Regions from separate parts of the Oceanobacter sp. 3_MG-2023 genome, predicted to be linked through region 2. Evidence: predicted binding sites of a transcription regulator. Region 2 holds the regulator's gene; each other region holds the start of a gene.
The links. The regulator sigma-54, encoded in region 2, starts transcription at its own class of promoters, with help from an activator protein. The targets are predictions, from matches to a motif close to TGGCACNNNNNTTGCTNT.
Positions count from the first base shown of each region.

Region 1: a site for sigma-54 is predicted at 1,810-1,827, ahead of Q8W32_RS14410 (ammonium transporter). Genes of this name have one in related genera too.
Region 3: a site for sigma-54 is predicted at 2,675-2,692, ahead of hmpA (NO-inducible flavohemoprotein). Genes of this name have one in related genera too.
Region 4: a site for sigma-54 is predicted at 1,497-1,514, ahead of Q8W32_RS12550 (ammonium transporter). Genes of this name have one in related genera too.

Region 1 covers NZ_JAUYVX010000016.1:40,092-44,306, reverse strand. The annotation lists gene pyk (pyruvate kinase) at 1-1,418, opposite strand, end outside; gene Q8W32_RS14410 (ammonium transporter) at 1,938-3,296, shown strand; gene Q8W32_RS14405 (hypothetical protein) at 3,376-3,546, shown strand; gene Q8W32_RS14400 (ethanolamine ammonia-lyase subunit EutB) at 3,718-4,215, shown strand, end outside.
Region 2 covers NZ_JAUYVX010000005.1:148,868-153,082, reverse strand. The annotation lists gene rapZ (RNase adapter RapZ) at 1-870, opposite strand, end outside; gene ptsN (PTS IIA-like nitrogen regulatory protein PtsN) at 895-1,353, opposite strand; gene hpf (ribosome hibernation-promoting factor, HPF/YfiA family) at 1,357-1,659, opposite strand; gene Q8W32_RS06495 (RNA polymerase factor sigma-54) at 1,710-3,200, opposite strand; gene lptB (LPS export ABC transporter ATP-binding protein) at 3,329-4,054, opposite strand; gene lptA (lipopolysaccharide transport periplasmic protein LptA) at 4,051-4,215, opposite strand, start outside.
Region 3 covers NZ_JAUYVX010000020.1:31,817-36,031, reverse strand. The annotation lists gene Q8W32_RS15780 (ComEC/Rec2 family competence protein) at 1-19, opposite strand, end outside; gene Q8W32_RS15775 (hypothetical protein) at 23-517, opposite strand; gene norR (nitric oxide reductase transcriptional regulator NorR) at 1,023-2,576, opposite strand; gene hmpA (NO-inducible flavohemoprotein) at 2,760-3,950, shown strand; gene Q8W32_RS15760 (NnrS family protein) at 3,983-4,215, shown strand, end outside.
Region 4 covers NZ_JAUYVX010000013.1:62,280-66,494, forward strand. The annotation lists gene Q8W32_RS12545 (bifunctional 2-polyprenyl-6-hydroxyphenol methylase/3-demethylubiquinol 3-O-methyltransferase UbiG) at 1-251, shown strand, start outside; gene Q8W32_RS16645 (HNH/ENDO VII family nuclease) at 538-720, shown strand; gene Q8W32_RS12550 (ammonium transporter) at 1,632-2,924, shown strand; gene Q8W32_RS12555 (hypothetical protein) at 2,940-3,599, shown strand.

The sequences.
Region 1 (4,215 bases), on a different contig from region 2:
TTCATGGTGTTGGTGCCGCCCTGGGCGTTGAGATAATCACCCCGGGTAATCACAACGTAATCGCCGCTGCTGATTTCACCCGATTCTTTCAGGATGGCGATGGCAGAGGGGTTGATGGCATCCGGTTCCAGCTGGTCGGCGTAGAATGGCACGGTTTGCACACCACGATACAGTGCCACCCGGGATTGGGTATCTTCCCGGCGACAGAAGGCAAAGATCGGCAGGGCTGAACGCAGTCGCGACATCAGGCGTGGTGTTGCACCGGTTTCGGTCAGCGAGATAATTGCGGTCACACCAACCAGGTGATTGGCGGCATACATGGCCGACAGTGCGATGGTCTCTTCGATGCTGTGCATGTCTTCATACAGACGATGCTTGGAACGTTTGGCCAATGGGTGACGCTCGGCTCCCATAATAATGCGGGTCATGGCGGCAACGGCTTCAACCGGGTAGTCACCGGCAGCGGTTTCAGCTGACAGCATAACGGCATCGGTGTAGTCGAGAACGGCGTTGGCAACGTCGGAGACTTCAGCGCGGGTTGGCATTGGGCTGTCGATCATGGATTCCATCATCTGGGTCGCCGTGATCACCGGCTTGTTCAGCTGACGGGAGCGGGAGATGATTTTTTTCTGTACGCCGACCAGTTCGGCATCACCGATTTCTACGGCCAGGTCGCCACGAGCCACCATAACGGCATCGGAAGCGCGAATAATGCCATCCAGTACGGCATCGTCGGCAACACATTCTGCCCGTTCAATCTTGGAGACCAGCCCGGCATGACCACCTGCGGCCGTCAGTAGCTCGCGGGCTTCGATCATGTCGTGTTCGTCACGGGGGAAAGAAACGGCGAGGTAATCGACCAGCAGTTCTGAAGCCAGCTTGATGTCAACCTTGTCCTTGTCGGTCAGGGCTTTGGCGGACAGGCCACCACCCAGTCGGTTGATGCCCTTGTTGTTCGACAACCAGCCACCAATACGAACACGGGTGTTCAGCTTTGAAGGAAAGGTTTCGGTGACTTCCAGTTCAACGCGGCCATCATCCAGCAGCAGGATATCGCCCACGTGGGCATCTTCGATCAGTGCTTTATAGTCGATGCCGACCTGTTCTTTATTACCGGCGTCACGGTCGAGAGTGGCGTCCAGTACAAAGGATTGGCCAACATCCAGATGGACTTTTTGTTCAGCAAAGCGGGATATGCGGATTTTCGGGCCTTGCAGATCACCCAGGATGGCGACGTGACGTCCCAGTTTTTTGGCTGCTCGTCGCACCATGGCGGCACGGTCGCGGTGATCGTCAGCGTCACCATGGGAGAAATTGAGACGGAATACATCAGCGCCCGCTTCGATCAGTTGTTCGATTTTTTCATCGGTGTTGGTAGCGGGCCCAAGGGTGGCCACAATTTTGGTGCGTCTTAACATGAAGAATCTCCTGGCGGACGGTGGAGTGCAGGGTGTGATACGAAAGTATTATCTACCAAGCATGAGACGGAGTCTTTACACATGGGTAACAACGGCTGGAATTTCTGTTGTTTCCCTGATTTGGCGTGACCTTATCCTGAGTACTCGTGACTGCTGGGCAGAAAAATAGGCGTTGCTCTGTCGCAGGGCGTTTTCGGGAGGTTTTTGCCTGTTTTTGGTGCGCGCAACACCATACGCCGATTGTGTTGGCAAACAAAATCGGTCTCGATCTCAATGCCAGGCCAAACAGGTGTTGGCAATGTGGACATTGATTGCAAGCTTATACCTCTATCTACCCATTCTAAAGCGGACAAATCTGTCATTGTCTGAATATTTGAACTTGCGACAGGCTTGGCACCGGCCATGCAATATTCCCTCTGAGAATATTTTTGTCTGGTCAGTATTCCCGTACCCAGTACGACCCTGACCAGTCTGAATTGGTTTAGCTAAAAACTTACTCAATCAGAGAGGGGAAATCCCATGACTCCAGAAGAATTGGAAGCCTTTAAAGCGGCTTTCGAAATGCATCAGGCGATGAATGTCGAGGTGTTCTATTGGTGGTGTACTGCCATCATGTTCATGATCCACGCCGGTTTCCTTGCGTATGAAATTGGTGCGTCGCGCGTCAAAAACGCGTTGGCATCCGGTATGAAAAATATTCTGACTTTGGCCGTTGTTGTGCCTACTTTCTACTTCTTCGGCTGGTGGATCTATAACGCATTCCCTGGTGGTCTGATTCCTATTGATGCTTCTGGTGCCCTGCCATGGGCTGCCAGTATGGGTCCTGATGTCTCTGATATGGGCACGGGTATCTTCTGGGCTGCTTTCGCCATGTTTGGTGCCACAACCGGTTCGATTCTGTCGGGTGCGGTGATCGAGCGTATTCGCATGAGTGCGTACCTGATCCTGACCATTGTGGTGGGTTCTGGTGTCTGGATTCTGGCCGGTGCCTGGGGATGGCATCCTGATGGCTGGTTGCTGCTGGATCTGGGCTACCACGATGTGGGCGCATCAGGTGTGGTTCACGCCATCGCCGGTTTCTTTGCGCTGGGTGTGCTGATCAATCTGGGGCCTCGTTTGGGCAAATTCGTCGACGGCAAGGCGATGGCCATTGTGCCTCACAACCTGCCAATGGCGTTGATTGGTCTGATGATGATTATTGTCGGCTTCTTTGGCTTCCTGGGTGGCTGCATCATCTTTAACGGTGGTGAAACTGGCTGGACAACTATTTACGGTAACCCAACCAACTTGTCTGCTTTTGCATTCAACACACTGATGGGTTTTGCCGGTGGCGTGATTGGTGCTTACCTGTCTTCTCGTGAGCCGTTCATGACCATGTCCGGTGGCCTGGCTGGCATCATTACTGTTGCGGCCGGTCTGGATCTTTACTATCCGGGACTGACCTTCTTCCTGGCGGTTGTTGGTGGTATTTCCATGCCAATCGTTGGCAAGTTCGTTGAGAAGTGCGGTATCGATGACGCAGTTGGCGCGGTAGCGGTACACGGCTGGTGTGGCTTCCTGGGTGTGGTTCTGGTTGGTGTCTTCGCCTCCGGTTACCCAAGTGTTCCAGAAGGTGCTCCAGACATTACTTTCTTCGGTCAGCTGTTGGGCGCCGTGGTTATGTGTGTCACTGGTTTTGTACCTGGCTATGGCATCTCCTTGCTGTTGAAGAAAATGAACATGCTGCGTGTTCCTGCCAAGGCAGAAGCTGCAGGCCTGGATCTGGTTGAAATTCCAGCCATTCCTTACCCAGAGCGTGTGCCTTCCCGCGACATCATTGAAGGTACTGTTCCTGCGGATGCCGCCGGTCTGCCTGCGAATGGTGTGCTGGGTAGCTGATCGACCGCTTGATTCTCAAACGGGCGGGGCGCTGCTGCCCCGCTTGTCTTAACTTGCTGTTAGTAAAGAGGAATACATTATGGATACTTCACCGATTGATAGCTGGGAAGGCGTAGGCGCTTACTTTACCTTCGCAGACCAACCTGGCGTTGTGGCTTTTCTGTGTGGTTTGGCTGTCGTAACCTTTGTTGGTTTTATGTACGCCCTGATCAAGCACGAGAACGACGCGTTTGATAAGCACGAAGGCTGATTCGTCAGTCTGCATGACGGAAGCGTCCGTTACATCCGACTTGTACGCCCGGCTTGTTCCGGGCGCTTTCTGTTTATCCCTTTGGGAATGTACAACGGATTCCGGTGGTACTGACAAGAGCGACAGCAACCCGACGCTGGAATCCATTATCTTTGGCAAAGGCCCGTCGATATGAGTTATCAGATTTCACTTGGCCAGAAAAGCTGGCAATTTAATGACCTGAAAAGCTTGCTGGCAAAAGCATCACCGTTGCGTTCTGGGGATTGCCTGGCGGGTGTGGCTGCTCTGGATGAGCAGGAACGGGTCGCTGCACAATTGGCGTTGGCTGATGTGCCGCTCAAAACTTTCCTGAATGAACTGGTGATTCCTTACGAAGCCGATGAGATATCCCGACTGATTATTGACCGGCATGATGCCTTGGCCTTTGCGCCGATCGCGCATTTGACGGTAGGGGATTTCCGTAACTGGTTGTTGAGTGAACAAGCCTCAACCGCGATGCTGGCACGTATTGCACCGGGTGTGACGCCGGAAATGGCTGCCGCGGTGAGCAAGATCATGCGACTGCAGGATCTGGTGCTGGTGGCTTCCAAATGTCAGGTGGTCACCCGGTTTCGTAATACCATTGGCTTGCCAGGCCGCATGTCGACACGGTTACAGCCCAATCATCCA
Region 2 (4,215 bases):
GTGGCTGTGATGGGCAGCAGACCTGAGCTCGCGGTGACGTACCTGTACATTGCCAAATTCTTGTTTGAAGGCTGCGGTCAGGCGTTCTGATAAATACACTGAGCGATGTTGACCGCCAGTACAGCCAATGGCAATGGTCAGGTAGCTGCGGTTATTTTCGGCAAAACGGGGTAACCAGCGCAACAGGTAAGTACGGATGTCATCAAACAGTTCGGTGACTTCCGGCTGGCTGGATAAAAAATCGATAATCGCCTGATCCTGTCCGGTCAGGGGACGTAATTCATGTTGCCAGTAGGGGTTGGGCAGGTTGCGGACATCAAATACAAAATCGGCATCCAGAGGAATCCCCTGCTTGAAGCCAAAGGACTGGAACAGAATGGCCATATCCGGGGTGACTTTCTCGGCTACTCGCATCTTGATCAGGCTGCGCAGCTCATGGACTGACATGCGGGTGGTATCCAGCGTCAAGTCAGCCAGGTTGGCAACAGGTTCGAGCAATTCGGTTTCGCGCTCGATGGCTTCTGCCAATGAGATATTGTCATTGGTGAGGGGGTGTTTGCGACGGGTGGAGCTGAAGCGTTGTAGCAGGACTTCTTCGGTGGCATCCAGAAATACAATATCGACCTGGCGATACTGTCCGGGTAAGCAGGTCAGTACCTGGGTCAGCTGTTCCATGGCGTCGGGCAAATTACGCACATCGACACTGACAGCGACATTGGCGCGTTTTTCGGCGCTGTAGGGTAAATCCGCCAGTGCGGGCAACAGATCAACCGGCAGGTTGTCGATGCAATAAAAACCGAGATCTTCGAGCACGGCCAAAGCGCTGGACTTGCCTGAGCCAGAGCGGCCACTGATCACAACCAGGCGCATGATGCGGTCTCCGTATTGGTCTGGTTAGTGGTTGGCCAACGCTCGTTGGTACAGTTCCTGATCGCTGCTGGCACTACGCAATTGCTGACGGTAATCATTCTGACTGAAATTTTGCGCCAGTGTGGCGAGAATTTGCAGATGATCGTCCGTTGCTTCTTCAGGGACTAATAAAGCAAATACGAGGTCAACCGGTTGATGGTCAATGGCATCAAAATCGATGGCCTCTTGCAAGTGAAGTAACACGCCGACGGCTTGTTCGCATTGCCGTAAACGACAATGGGGGATTGCGATGCCTTCACCAATGCCAGTACTGCCCAGACGTTCACGTCCAAGCAGGCGTTCAAACACTTCGTCCGAACTGCTGCCGTCAACTTTTTCGGCAATCAGTCCGGCAAGAAACTCCAGCAATTTTTTTTTGCTGGTAATGGCGACGTCGGTACGGGTGCATTCTGGCAGTAGAATATCGGCAATCGCAATGCTCATAGGTCAACCTTGCCCGTGCTGTCGGGCAATCAGTTTTTCTTTGTGTTTCAGGAGTTGACGGTCCAGTTTGTCGGCCAGCAGATCAATGGCGGCATACATATCGTCGTGAGTTGAGGTGGCGTGAAAGTCAGCACCACTGGCATGCAGGGTGGCTTCTGCCTGTTGTCGGCCTTTTTCCAGGGTCAGTGTGATCTGGCCAGAAGTAATCGGGTCGACATGACGCTCAAGACGAACCAGTTTTTCCTTGACGTATGCTTCCATGGCTTCGGTCACTTCAACATGGTGTCCACTGATATTGATGCTCATAAACGGCTCCTTATCGCTCGCTTGTATCGAACAGAGATCGACGCTATCGGTCAGATCAATTGTTTCCGCTCATTGGAAGGCGGAATCATCATGGCTTCACGGTATTTGGCCACCGTGCGGCGTGCAACCTGAATGCCCTTGTCGCCCAGCACAATGGCAATTTTGTTATCACTCAGGGGTTTACGCGGATTTTCTTCGCTGATCAGTTTTTTGATCATGGCGCGAATGGCGGTGGATGAACATTCGCCACCGGCGTCAGTACTGACGTGGCTGGAGAAGAAATACTTCAGCTCGAAAATACCACGAGGTGTGTGCATGAATTTTTGCGTGGTGACCCGTGAAATGGTTGATTCATGCATACCAACGGCATCGGCAATATCATGCAATACCAGAGGTTTCATGGCTTCTTCGCCCTGTTCAAAGAAGTCGATTTGGTACTCGACAATTTTGGTGGCGACTTTCAGCAGGGTTTCGTTGCGGCTTTGCAGGCTTTTGATAAACCAGCGCGCTTCTTGCAAATGGTCTTTGAGGAAGGCGTTGTCGGCACTGCTGTCGGAACGTCGCACCAGTGAGGCGTAGTCGGAGTTGACACGCAGCTTGGGGGCGATATCCGGGTTAAGCTCAACACGCCATTCATCACGGATATTACGAACAATCACGTCCGGTACGACGTATTCTGACTGCTCGGAGCTGATATCAGCGCCCGGCTTGGGGTTGAGTTCTTTAACCAGACGCAGGACGGCTTTGAGGTCTTCTTCCTTGAGCCGGGTTTTGCGCATCAGGGTGGGGTAATCTTTACTGCCCAGCAGGGCGATGTAGTCGCCGATCACCAATTTGGCTTCTGCCAGCCAGGGTGTTTCGGCAGGTAGCTGGTTGAGCTGAAGAATCAGGCATTCACGCAGGTCGCGGGCAAAAACACCGGCGGGGTCAAACTGTTGCAAGCGTTTGAGGACGGCCTGGATTTCATCTTCTTCAACACCCAGTTCCGGGTCAATTGAACCGAGTATGTCGTCGATGGTGGTGTGCAGATAGCCATCGTCATCAACCCCGTCGATCAGCATGGTGGCGATCTCGCGATCGGTGTCACTCATGGGAGTCAGGTTCAGCTGCCATTCAAGATGATCTTGCAGGTCGTCTGTGGTGGCATGACGGGAGTCATAATCAAAGTCGTCATCGCCAACCGGGCCAGAGCCTGAGGAAACCCCGGCCGTGGTCTGGAACGTATCATCCCAGTTGCTATCGACTGGCAGATCATCTGGCATCTTGTCATCAGACCATTGCTCACCCAGTTCCTGGGTGTCGGCATCGGTCGTGGCCGCTGTTGCGGTGACTTCCCTTTCCTGATCTGCATTGGTTTGCTGTGCATCCGGGAAGTCGTCGTGCTCGGACTCTTCGAATTCCAGCATGGGGTTGGAGTCCAGGGCTTCCTGGATTTCCTGTTGCAGATCGAGGGTAGACAATTGCAGCAGTCGAATTGCCTGTTGCAGCTGAGGGGTCATGGTCAGCTGCTGACCCATTTTTAACTGAAGCGATGCTTTCATACAGCGTTATTATTCATCGGTTGTCGGCATGGTCTGTGCATTATACGCCAGCCTGTGAGACAGGGAATGCTTTTCATGGTGGCGAATGAAACAGCGCTGGGCATCATAGCCCTGCAAGCCGATAAGATTCAAAGATGGAAGTCATGACCAAGGTAGATAGCCCGAACCTGTTCGTTGGCGAGTACATCATCAGCGCTGCCTTCGGCAATTATGTGTCCACCGCCTACGATATAGGCTTTTTCACAAATTGCGAGAGTTTCGCGGACGTTGTGGTCAGTAATCAGTACGCCGATGCCACGTGCCTTGAGTTGACGAATGATATCCATAATGTCAGCGACCGAGATCGGATCAACACCGGCAAAGGGTTCATCCAGCAAAATAAAGGAGGGTTCGGCGGCCAGGGCGCGGGCTATTTCGACCCGTCGTCGCTCGCCACCAGACAGGGCCATGCCGAGGCTGGTACGAATGTGCTGAATGTGAAATTCATCCAGTAGCTGTTCCAGCTGTTGCTGACGTTGGGGTTTGTTCAGGTCTGACCGGGTTTCCATGATGGCCATGATATTGTCTTCGACGCTGAGTTTGCGGAAGATCGACGCTTCTTGTGGCAAATAGCCAATGCCTTTCTGGGCGCGGCCGTGCATGGGCAGATGGCTGATATCGTCATCATCGATACTGACACGCCCCTTGTCGGCTTGTACCAAGTTGACAATCATATAGAAACAAGTGGTTTTACCTGCGCCGTTAGGGCCCAGCAAGCCGACAATTTGTCCGCTGCTGACCGCCAGGGAAACGTCCTTGACGACTTCGCGGCCGTTATAGCTTTTGGCCAGATGTTCAGCCTTGAGCGTTTTCATGGTTGTACGTCCGTGTTGGGCTGGGGTTGGATAATCACTTGAATACGCTGGTTGTCGTCAGCGCCGCCAGTGCCACTGCCGGATGTTTCTGCGCCACTGGCTGAGACGGTTTCCTGTTCAATGTCATAACGGATCAATTCGCCACTGAAGAGGTTGTTTTC
Region 3 (4,215 bases), on a different contig from region 2:
TTTCGAAAAAGCCAGTCATAACTTAGTCCTTGTCTTTTGCGCTAGCTACGCGCTTAGTTATATAAGCTGTTTGCTTCCTGTATGAGAAGGCAAAAAGAGCTAGCAGCCCTACTATTGCTATCTCTGATGAAAGGCTGTTCAAGTATTGAAAGCGTTCAGACAAAGCTTCATATATCTTTAAAAATGAGAGAGATAGAAACAACGAAAGAAAAGTTCGATACATGTTGTTTGCTTCTGAAAGAACTTCTATAAGCTTATCCTTGTGGGATGCGCCTATATAATCTCTGTATTCCGAAAATTTAACAAATCCGGTCCACTTAAGAATTGGCTCAACAACAACAGAACCTATCCTGCTAATAACCAATCCAATGAAATAATATAAGAAAACGCCAATAACAACATCCGCTTGAACAAAGTTATATTTTGTAAATGAGTTGGCTATCGCTACAAAAACCACCCCAGGCAAGAGATAGTTGAAAATATTGTATGAAGAAAGCTTATCAATTAAATCTTTCATCTCTTTTACTCTTTCAATTCAGGACTCACACGGATGCCTAACAGTTTATTAGTGCGCATGCGCGGTTGCTGGGCAAGCAGGCTCCTGGGAAATCACCGTAACTACTTGAATAATAGGAAGTAAAATCCATTTCCAGATCAGTCCATTCTGTGAAAGCGAGCATGCGCATTAACTCCTTTGTGCCTTGCGCATTAATCTGTAAATCTGCGCAACAACTTTCCGTATATCAATGCCTTAACGATAACAACGTCCGGGAAAGCGCGCAATGCTTCTGAAAAAGCGCGCATTGATTTGGGCAAACTTTCAATAGGCCCTACAACAGACACCCACTGATCACTGTGAATTGGTTTGCCGAGGGGACTGGCTGTCGACTCGATGCGTCATCCAGTCGATGTAGCCGGGTAATCCGTTTATTATTTAACGGGAAGCTGACCTGGCACCGGTGAGTGATCGGCTGCGGTATAACAGAGTAGAACCCTATCGAAACAACGCCAACTCAGCAGCCCTATCCAACATGGATGCCAAGCCGTTTTACCAGCCGGAGCAAATTACTCCGGTCGACCTGAAGTACACGGGCAGCCGCCGACACGTTACCGCCCTGCTCTGTCAGTACCCGACCAATCAGCCGGGTTTGGTATTGTCGGGTCAGCTCAGTCAAGGAGCCGGATAATGCCTCTGCCCCATGATCAGGGTGATCTTCCTCTGGGCCTGGTGGTTGAACCTCGATATCTCCCAGCGCCAAGGCCCGGCTATCGATATACACCAGTGCTCGACCAGGTGCTTGTGCCCGGGATTGTTGTTGTGCCCGAAGCGCAGCACGCCCCAGAACGTGTTCCAACTCCCGGACATTGCCCGGCCACTGATAACGTAACAAGGTCTCGCGTGCATCCGCTGTCAACAGCAGCTTTTGAACATTCAGGCGGTGTTGCAGACGCTCCAGGAAGAACTCTGCCAACTCCAGCACATCCCGGTGACGCTCTCGCAGAGCGGGCACCCTAAGAGGAAAAACACTTAAGCGGTGATACAGGTCTTCCCGAAAACGGCCGGCAGCCACTTCGTGCTTCAGGTTGCGGTTGGTCGCAGCAACCATCCGCACATCGACCTTGTGTGTCTCATCACTGCCGACCCGCTGGATTTCACCTTCTTGCAGCACCCGGAGCAGCGTCGCTTGCAAGGTCATGGGCAATTCACCGATTTCATCAAGAAACAGTGTCCCGCCATCCGCCAATTCAAAGCGACCGGCCCGAGCCTGACTGGCCCCGGTGAATGCGCCGCGGGTGTGGCCGAACAGCTCGGCCTCCGCCAGGGTCTCTGGCAAGGCGGCACAATTCAGGTAAATCAGAGGTTTGTCCGCTCGCGCCGATTGCATATGCAAGCGGCGGGCAATCAACTCTTTGCCAACCCCGGTCTCGCCTTCAATCAATACCGTCATGGAAGTAGGTGCCACAACATCCACGTCACTGATCAGCCGCATGATCTCGGTACTGGTACCCACAACGCCGGTTGAAAGACGTTCCCGATTAAGTGCTTCGGTTACCTGTTGCCCACGGTTGATCTGCTGTCGCAGTGTTGCAATGCGTTCTGCTGCGGTAATCACCGCACGGGTCAGGGTAATTGCCAGCTCCTCGGCATGAGGAATCGTTTCATCAAACTGTCCCGGGCGAGAAGCATCCAGGGTAATGACGCCCCAGTTGCGCCCATCAACCTGAATCGACATTCCCATGCAGTCGTGCACGCGAGGATCAATGCCGGGCAAGCGCATCAGGCCGTCATATGGGTCTGGGAGCAGCGAATCCGCAGGAAACCGGATCAGCCGTTGGTGCTCAAGGATTTGTTTCAGTCTGGGGTGATGATCCGGATGAAAATGTCTTCCCCGGGTTTCTTCGCGCAGCCCCAAAAAGGCAATGGGCCGCAACACTTCGCCCGAGAGCCGCAAGAGTGCGATGGCATCACAGGGAATGGTGTGCCGGATAGCTTCCAATAAACGACGGTACCGAACATCAACTGGCAACTCACGGCTAAGGTCTTCGATGACTGAGATGTAATGTTTAAATGGCATGTTGTCAATATTACCTCGATGAGGTCATTTCAACCACACCCGCTTGATGTAAAAAAGACCCAATAGAAATTACTCATTACATATCAATAAGTTATAAATGGCACAGTTATTGGAAAGAACCGGAGGAACATTAACTTTTACAGACAGCGCCCACCTGCCGGTGCGCCAAGAGGACAACATCCGATGCTATCCCCCAGCCAAATCGACATCATCAAAGCAACCGCCCCGGTTGTCGGTGCTCATTCCCGAGAGATTACCGAATGCTTTTATCCTCTGATGTTCCGCCGTTACCCTGCGGTGGCAGATCTGTTTAACCAGACACACCAGCAAAAAGGCACCCAGCGTCAGGCACTCGCCAACGCCCTGGTAGCTTATGCCACCCATATCGACAAACTGGATGCCCTTGGTAGCGCTGTTGGACTGATCGCTCATAAACACTGCGCCTTGAATATTCGTCCGGAACATTACCCGATCGTTGGGGAGTGCCTGATGGAGGCTATTGGTGAAGTACTGGGCGACGCGGTAACACCGGATATTGCCGATGCCTGGGGAGCGGCTTATCAGCAACTGGCCGACTTGCTGATTCAGGTAGAAGAAGGGCTTTATTCCGACCATGCCCAGCGTCGGGGTGGCTGGCGCGGAGAGCGCCGTTTTGTGATTGAGCGTATCGAAAAAGAAAGCGCGGTTATTTCATCGTTTTACCTGATCCCGACAGAGGGTGAAGCGAATATCGATTTCACTCCTGGCCAGTACATAGCACTGATACTCGATATTGATGGCCAATCGCTGCGCCGCAACTACAGCCTCTCCGATGCCCCTGGTAAACGTGGCCTGCGGATTTCAGTAAAAAAAGAAGCCAATGGCACGGTATCCGGATACCTGCATAACAGAGCCAGACCGGGTGACGAAGTCATGCTGACAGCACCAGCCGGTAATTTTGTCTTACCGCCAAAATCCGAACAGCCACTGGTATTGATAACAGGAGGGGTCGGGATAACACCCGCAATCAGCATGCTCAACAGCTGCGTGTCGGACGGTCGCCCGATCGTGTTTGTTCACGCGGCAATCGACAGCCAACACCACGCCTTTAAAGAGCACGTCGAGGCATTGGCCAGCCAGTATGCCAACCTGAAAAGCTTCATTATTTACGAAAAACCGCTGCCAGGAGATACACCAGATGCCACCGGCTTCCTGAATCAGGATATGCTGGCACCTGTGCTGCCTGAAAGCCGAGACGCCCAGATCTACTTCCTTGGCCCTAAACCTTTTATGGTATGCATTAATCAACTCTGTGATGCGTTGGCGATACCTGAAGACCAACGTCATCATGAATTCTTTGGCCCGGCAGAGGAACTTGCCATAGCGGCAGTCTGACGCCTGACACGGATGCAGGAGCAACCATTACCATGACCAGACCAGCGCTAACCTCATCATCACAGCAGCCGGAATGGGCATGGTTTGCTCTGGCATTTCGTCCTTTTTTTGGACTGGGGGCCATTTTTGGCGTTATCTGTGTTGGCCTCTGGGTGGCCAGCCTCAGCGGGGCACAATTAATTGCTCCTGCTGGCGGTCTGTATTTCTGGCACATGCATGAAATGCTGTTTGGGTTTGTTGCCGCCATTGTGGTCGGCTTTTTGTT
Region 4 (4,215 bases), on a different contig from region 2:
CGGCCCTGAAACCCGGGGGCGTGTTTATTCTGGAAGCCTATACCGAACGGCATCTGGAGATGGAAGGCGCAGGCGGGCCACCACCGTCACAAAAAGATATGTTTATGTCGCTGGAGGCGCTGGAGGCGGAACTTCAGGGGCTGGATTTTGCGGTCGCGGCAGAAGTGGAACGCCATATGGTTGAAGGCAAATACCATCGGGGCGACAGCGCCGTGGTGCAGATCGTCGCCTGCAAAACCGCCAAGGATTAAACAAGGGCTGGCCGGGTACTCCAGTAAATCAGTAACCGGCAGTTCAGAAACAGGAAACGCCGTCACCTCGGGGCAAGCCCGGCGTGACGGCGTTTTTACGCCAGTCAGGTGGTCGCAGGGCAGTAGAGCAGAGGGCAACCCGGATACAAACCTGGTCCTTTCTTTGATTATCTCAGAGGGCAAGGTAAAGCGTGGGACGACATAATTGCGAGTGCAACTAGAACTGGTGGTAAAGATCTGGGGCTGAAGCAAAAGCCAAGGCAATCGAGTCTTTCAAAGAGATGATTTGATTGGTCCAGATGGTGAGTCCATTAATCTACATCATCTAATTCAAAGGCCGGGCGGTGCTATCGCTGAAGCGACTGGAGCCATGCATTTTGATTATTATTCAACCTTTCCTATAAATCCGAATCCGATACCATCAGGTCTTGGAAGAACAGAGTTTGACGATTGGAAAATAGCATATTGAATGAGCGGGGCTAATTATTTTGATGGCTATTTTCAGGTAGGGTTATTAATAATTCGGCTATTAACGAATCGATTTCTATTCTTCAGAATAATGATGTTATGGATATTTAATATTTCTTCGGTGATTGGAATAATATGATATTAAAATCCCCTCGGATTATCGCCTTTTTTAGGGAGGTTTGGTGCAGGTAATGTCGGAAGTTAGGGAATATATGGTTCGACGAACTCCGATTTTTAAACAGTAGGTATTCCTAATATGGTGTGGTGTATATCACAAGATAGGAATATAGGTTTGGCGAGTAATTTAATACGTATTGGAGATGGATAGTTGGGTAGTCCCTATATCATGTTGTCCGATGAATTTTTTACGTTAGACCCCAACAGTGGGTGACCAGGAAAAGAACACTGCTGTTTTTATACGCAACGGGCCAAGTGTGGGTGCCCTGGCATGCTGATTGTCCAGAATTGGCATTTTAATTGGCTGCTACGATTGAGACAGATCAATTGTGGCGGTTAATTTTTGACGTCGATTTGCAGCCCGTGTGCTGTCCCGGTGCACGCTTCTGTGGTGATGCCGGGTACGGTTGGTACCGGTTGCACCAGTCTGATTTCCGCTTTTCCAAATCTGTCACTGATTTTCTTATCAATAGTCGATGGTGCACCTTATAAGCACATTAGCGGCGTATTTAATGATGACTGAAACCATTTTTATGGAATACAAGTACCACCGTCCACTTTGGCATGTAACAGATGCACTCTGTCGGTGCGCGGGCAAGATGGCATATGGATTGCCCATTAATCCGGTGATCTGTCACACAGCACTTTGTGAGCTTGGTCATGGCTGTGTCTGGGGAGATAGCCATGGCTGTCACAAGGTTGCTTTTTATCGTTATATAACAACGAGGATAAGATATGCGCAGATTGGCCGTAGTATTCACCGGTTGCCTGATCGGGTTGCCAGCCCAAGCGGAGGAATCCGTCGTTTCTACTCTGGCAGCCGATACCATTTGGGTCGTGACTGCCGCTGCATTGGTATTTTTTATGCAAGCAGGCTTCGCCTTACTCGAAGCCGGCATGTCGCGGGCAAAAAACTCCGTCAATGTGATGATGAAAAACTACATGGATGTGTGTCTGGGAACCCTGATGTTCTGGCTGGTCGGGTATGGTCTGATGTTTGGCAATAACGTCACCGGATATTTTGGCTCCAGCCATTTCATGATGTCGGATGTGGAACCCTGGGATTACACCGTTTTGCTGTTCCAGACCATGTTTGCCGCAACCGCCGTCACGATTTGTAGTGGCTCGATGGCTGAACGTACCCGCTACGATGCTTATCTGGTGGCGTCGGCTGTGATTGCGGCCTTTATTTACCCCGTGTTTGGCAGCTGGGTCTGGGGTGGCCTGTACGGTGGCGCTGGCTGGTTGGCCAATATGGGCTTTATTGATTTTGCCGGTTCGACCGTCGTGCATTCAGTCGGTGCCTGGTGCGCTCTGGCGGGCATTATTGTGTTAGGACCCCGTACCGGTCGTTTCTCCCGCGAGACTGGCGAAGTCCGCAATATTCCGGGGCATAACCTGTCGCTGGTAGCTCTGGGCGGTTTTATTCTCTGGCTCGGCTGGTTTGGCTTTAATGGCGGCAGCACTCTGGCTGCGACGGCGGATATCGGTTTGATCGCGCTGAATACCCAGCTTGCCGCCGGTGCCGGTGCGCTCGGTGCCTTGCTGTTCAGCCGCGTATTCCGGGTTCCCATTTTGCTGACGGCAACCGTCAATGGCAGTATTGCCGGGTTGGTGGGCATTACCGCTGGATGTGCCAGCATGGAACCTCAGTGGGCCATTCTGACAGGGTTGATTGCGGGTATGATCGCCGTCGCCGGATCATTGATAATGGAACGGATGAAACTGGATGACGTTGTGGGTGCGGTACCTGTGCATGGTTTTGCTGGCGTCTGGGGGACGTTGGCCGCCGGTATGTTTGTGACCGGGGATCTGTTTAACACTCATCAGGTGATGGTGCAGTTGATTGGCATTGTGGCTGCGTTCGTATGGGCTTTCCCGCTGTCACTGCTGACGTTTGGACTGATCCGGATGACGATGGGATTACGGGTTACCACCGCTGAAGAGCAGCAGGGCCTTGATGTGTCTGAACACTATGAGGTGGCCTATCCCGAGTTCCACAAAGACATGACGTACTTTCGTCAGTAAGTATGGAGCGTATGGATGAATATCGATACCAAACGTCGTGTGGTGTATACCGTACTGAGTGAAGTACTGGATGGCGACGAACTCTGGGATGTGATGTGGCGCTGGGAAGAGGGCTACGCCCAGAAATCCCAGTATGAGTTGAACGGCTTCTTTAACGACTGTCGGGATTTGCATGCCATCGCCTCCAATCGATCACAGCTTTACCGTGATCTGATTGGCTTGCTGATGAAAGGAACATCTGGTCTGAAGGCTGACCCGATCTCGCAAATGGAAGCCTATCGGCAACGTAATGGCATACTGGACAACCCGGTTACGCTCAATACGCATGAATGGATGCCCTGTTTCAGCGTGGTGGTACAAGAATTAATGCTCCAGGTGCCAGCCGCGCAAGTGCAGCAGGTACGGATGCAAACTGAAGAACAGGCGCAACACCGCGGGGTGACACCAGATCTGGTGTATGCGTTTTCCATGCTGGCCTTAGGCAAGTCGTCCACTAATTTGCTATCGCCCGATTTTGGTGAACTAAAAACACTATTGAATCTGGTTTATGTCGCCATGTGTGAGCAACTCGGGCCAGTGGCCACCGATCGCATGCTGTCACAAGCGATTGAACGTGCCAGAAAAAAGTTCAAAGGAGTGGACGCCCGTCTGCTATTGCAGCATCACACACGTTGAGCACACAGGTTATACGGCAGGGGACATCCATTTAATCCTGCACGGCTCTGCGCGAGTGTTGCCATTGTTCAGGGCAAGGCGACGAATGCAGCGAAATGACGAGTCCTTTTCAAATTCGTCAACACCGCACTGGACGGCGGCAACCCGCGCCCTTCGGGGGCTGCCGGATGATCTCGACTCGGTGTCGCCGACTTTTGACTTGACCCGTCAGGCCTGCAAGTCGGCTTCGTGATTCGAAACCATCCGGTAGCCCAGAGTGAGCACCGGATTAAATAGATGCCCCCGGCAGTTCGTGCCGTCGATTCAGGATGGGTCTACGGTGTCGCGAAACCGTTGCATATTGGGCAAAAGACAGATACTTGTGAAAGGCATATTCGAAATGCAAGTGAAAGGCTGGTCTGTGTTTCTCGTGTAACGATTGCCGTGTTTGAGACTCCGCCACAGTATAAGCCTCAGGATAACAATATGGCTTAAATGCAGCCTTATTATATTGTCGAAAAACATCACCCAGGTGGCGATGGCGTACGGCTTCGTTAATATGGGGCGTTTTGCCCGGCAGTACCGTGATTACCTTGGGGAATTACCCTCTGAAACCGTGCGTCAGAGCCGATAAATC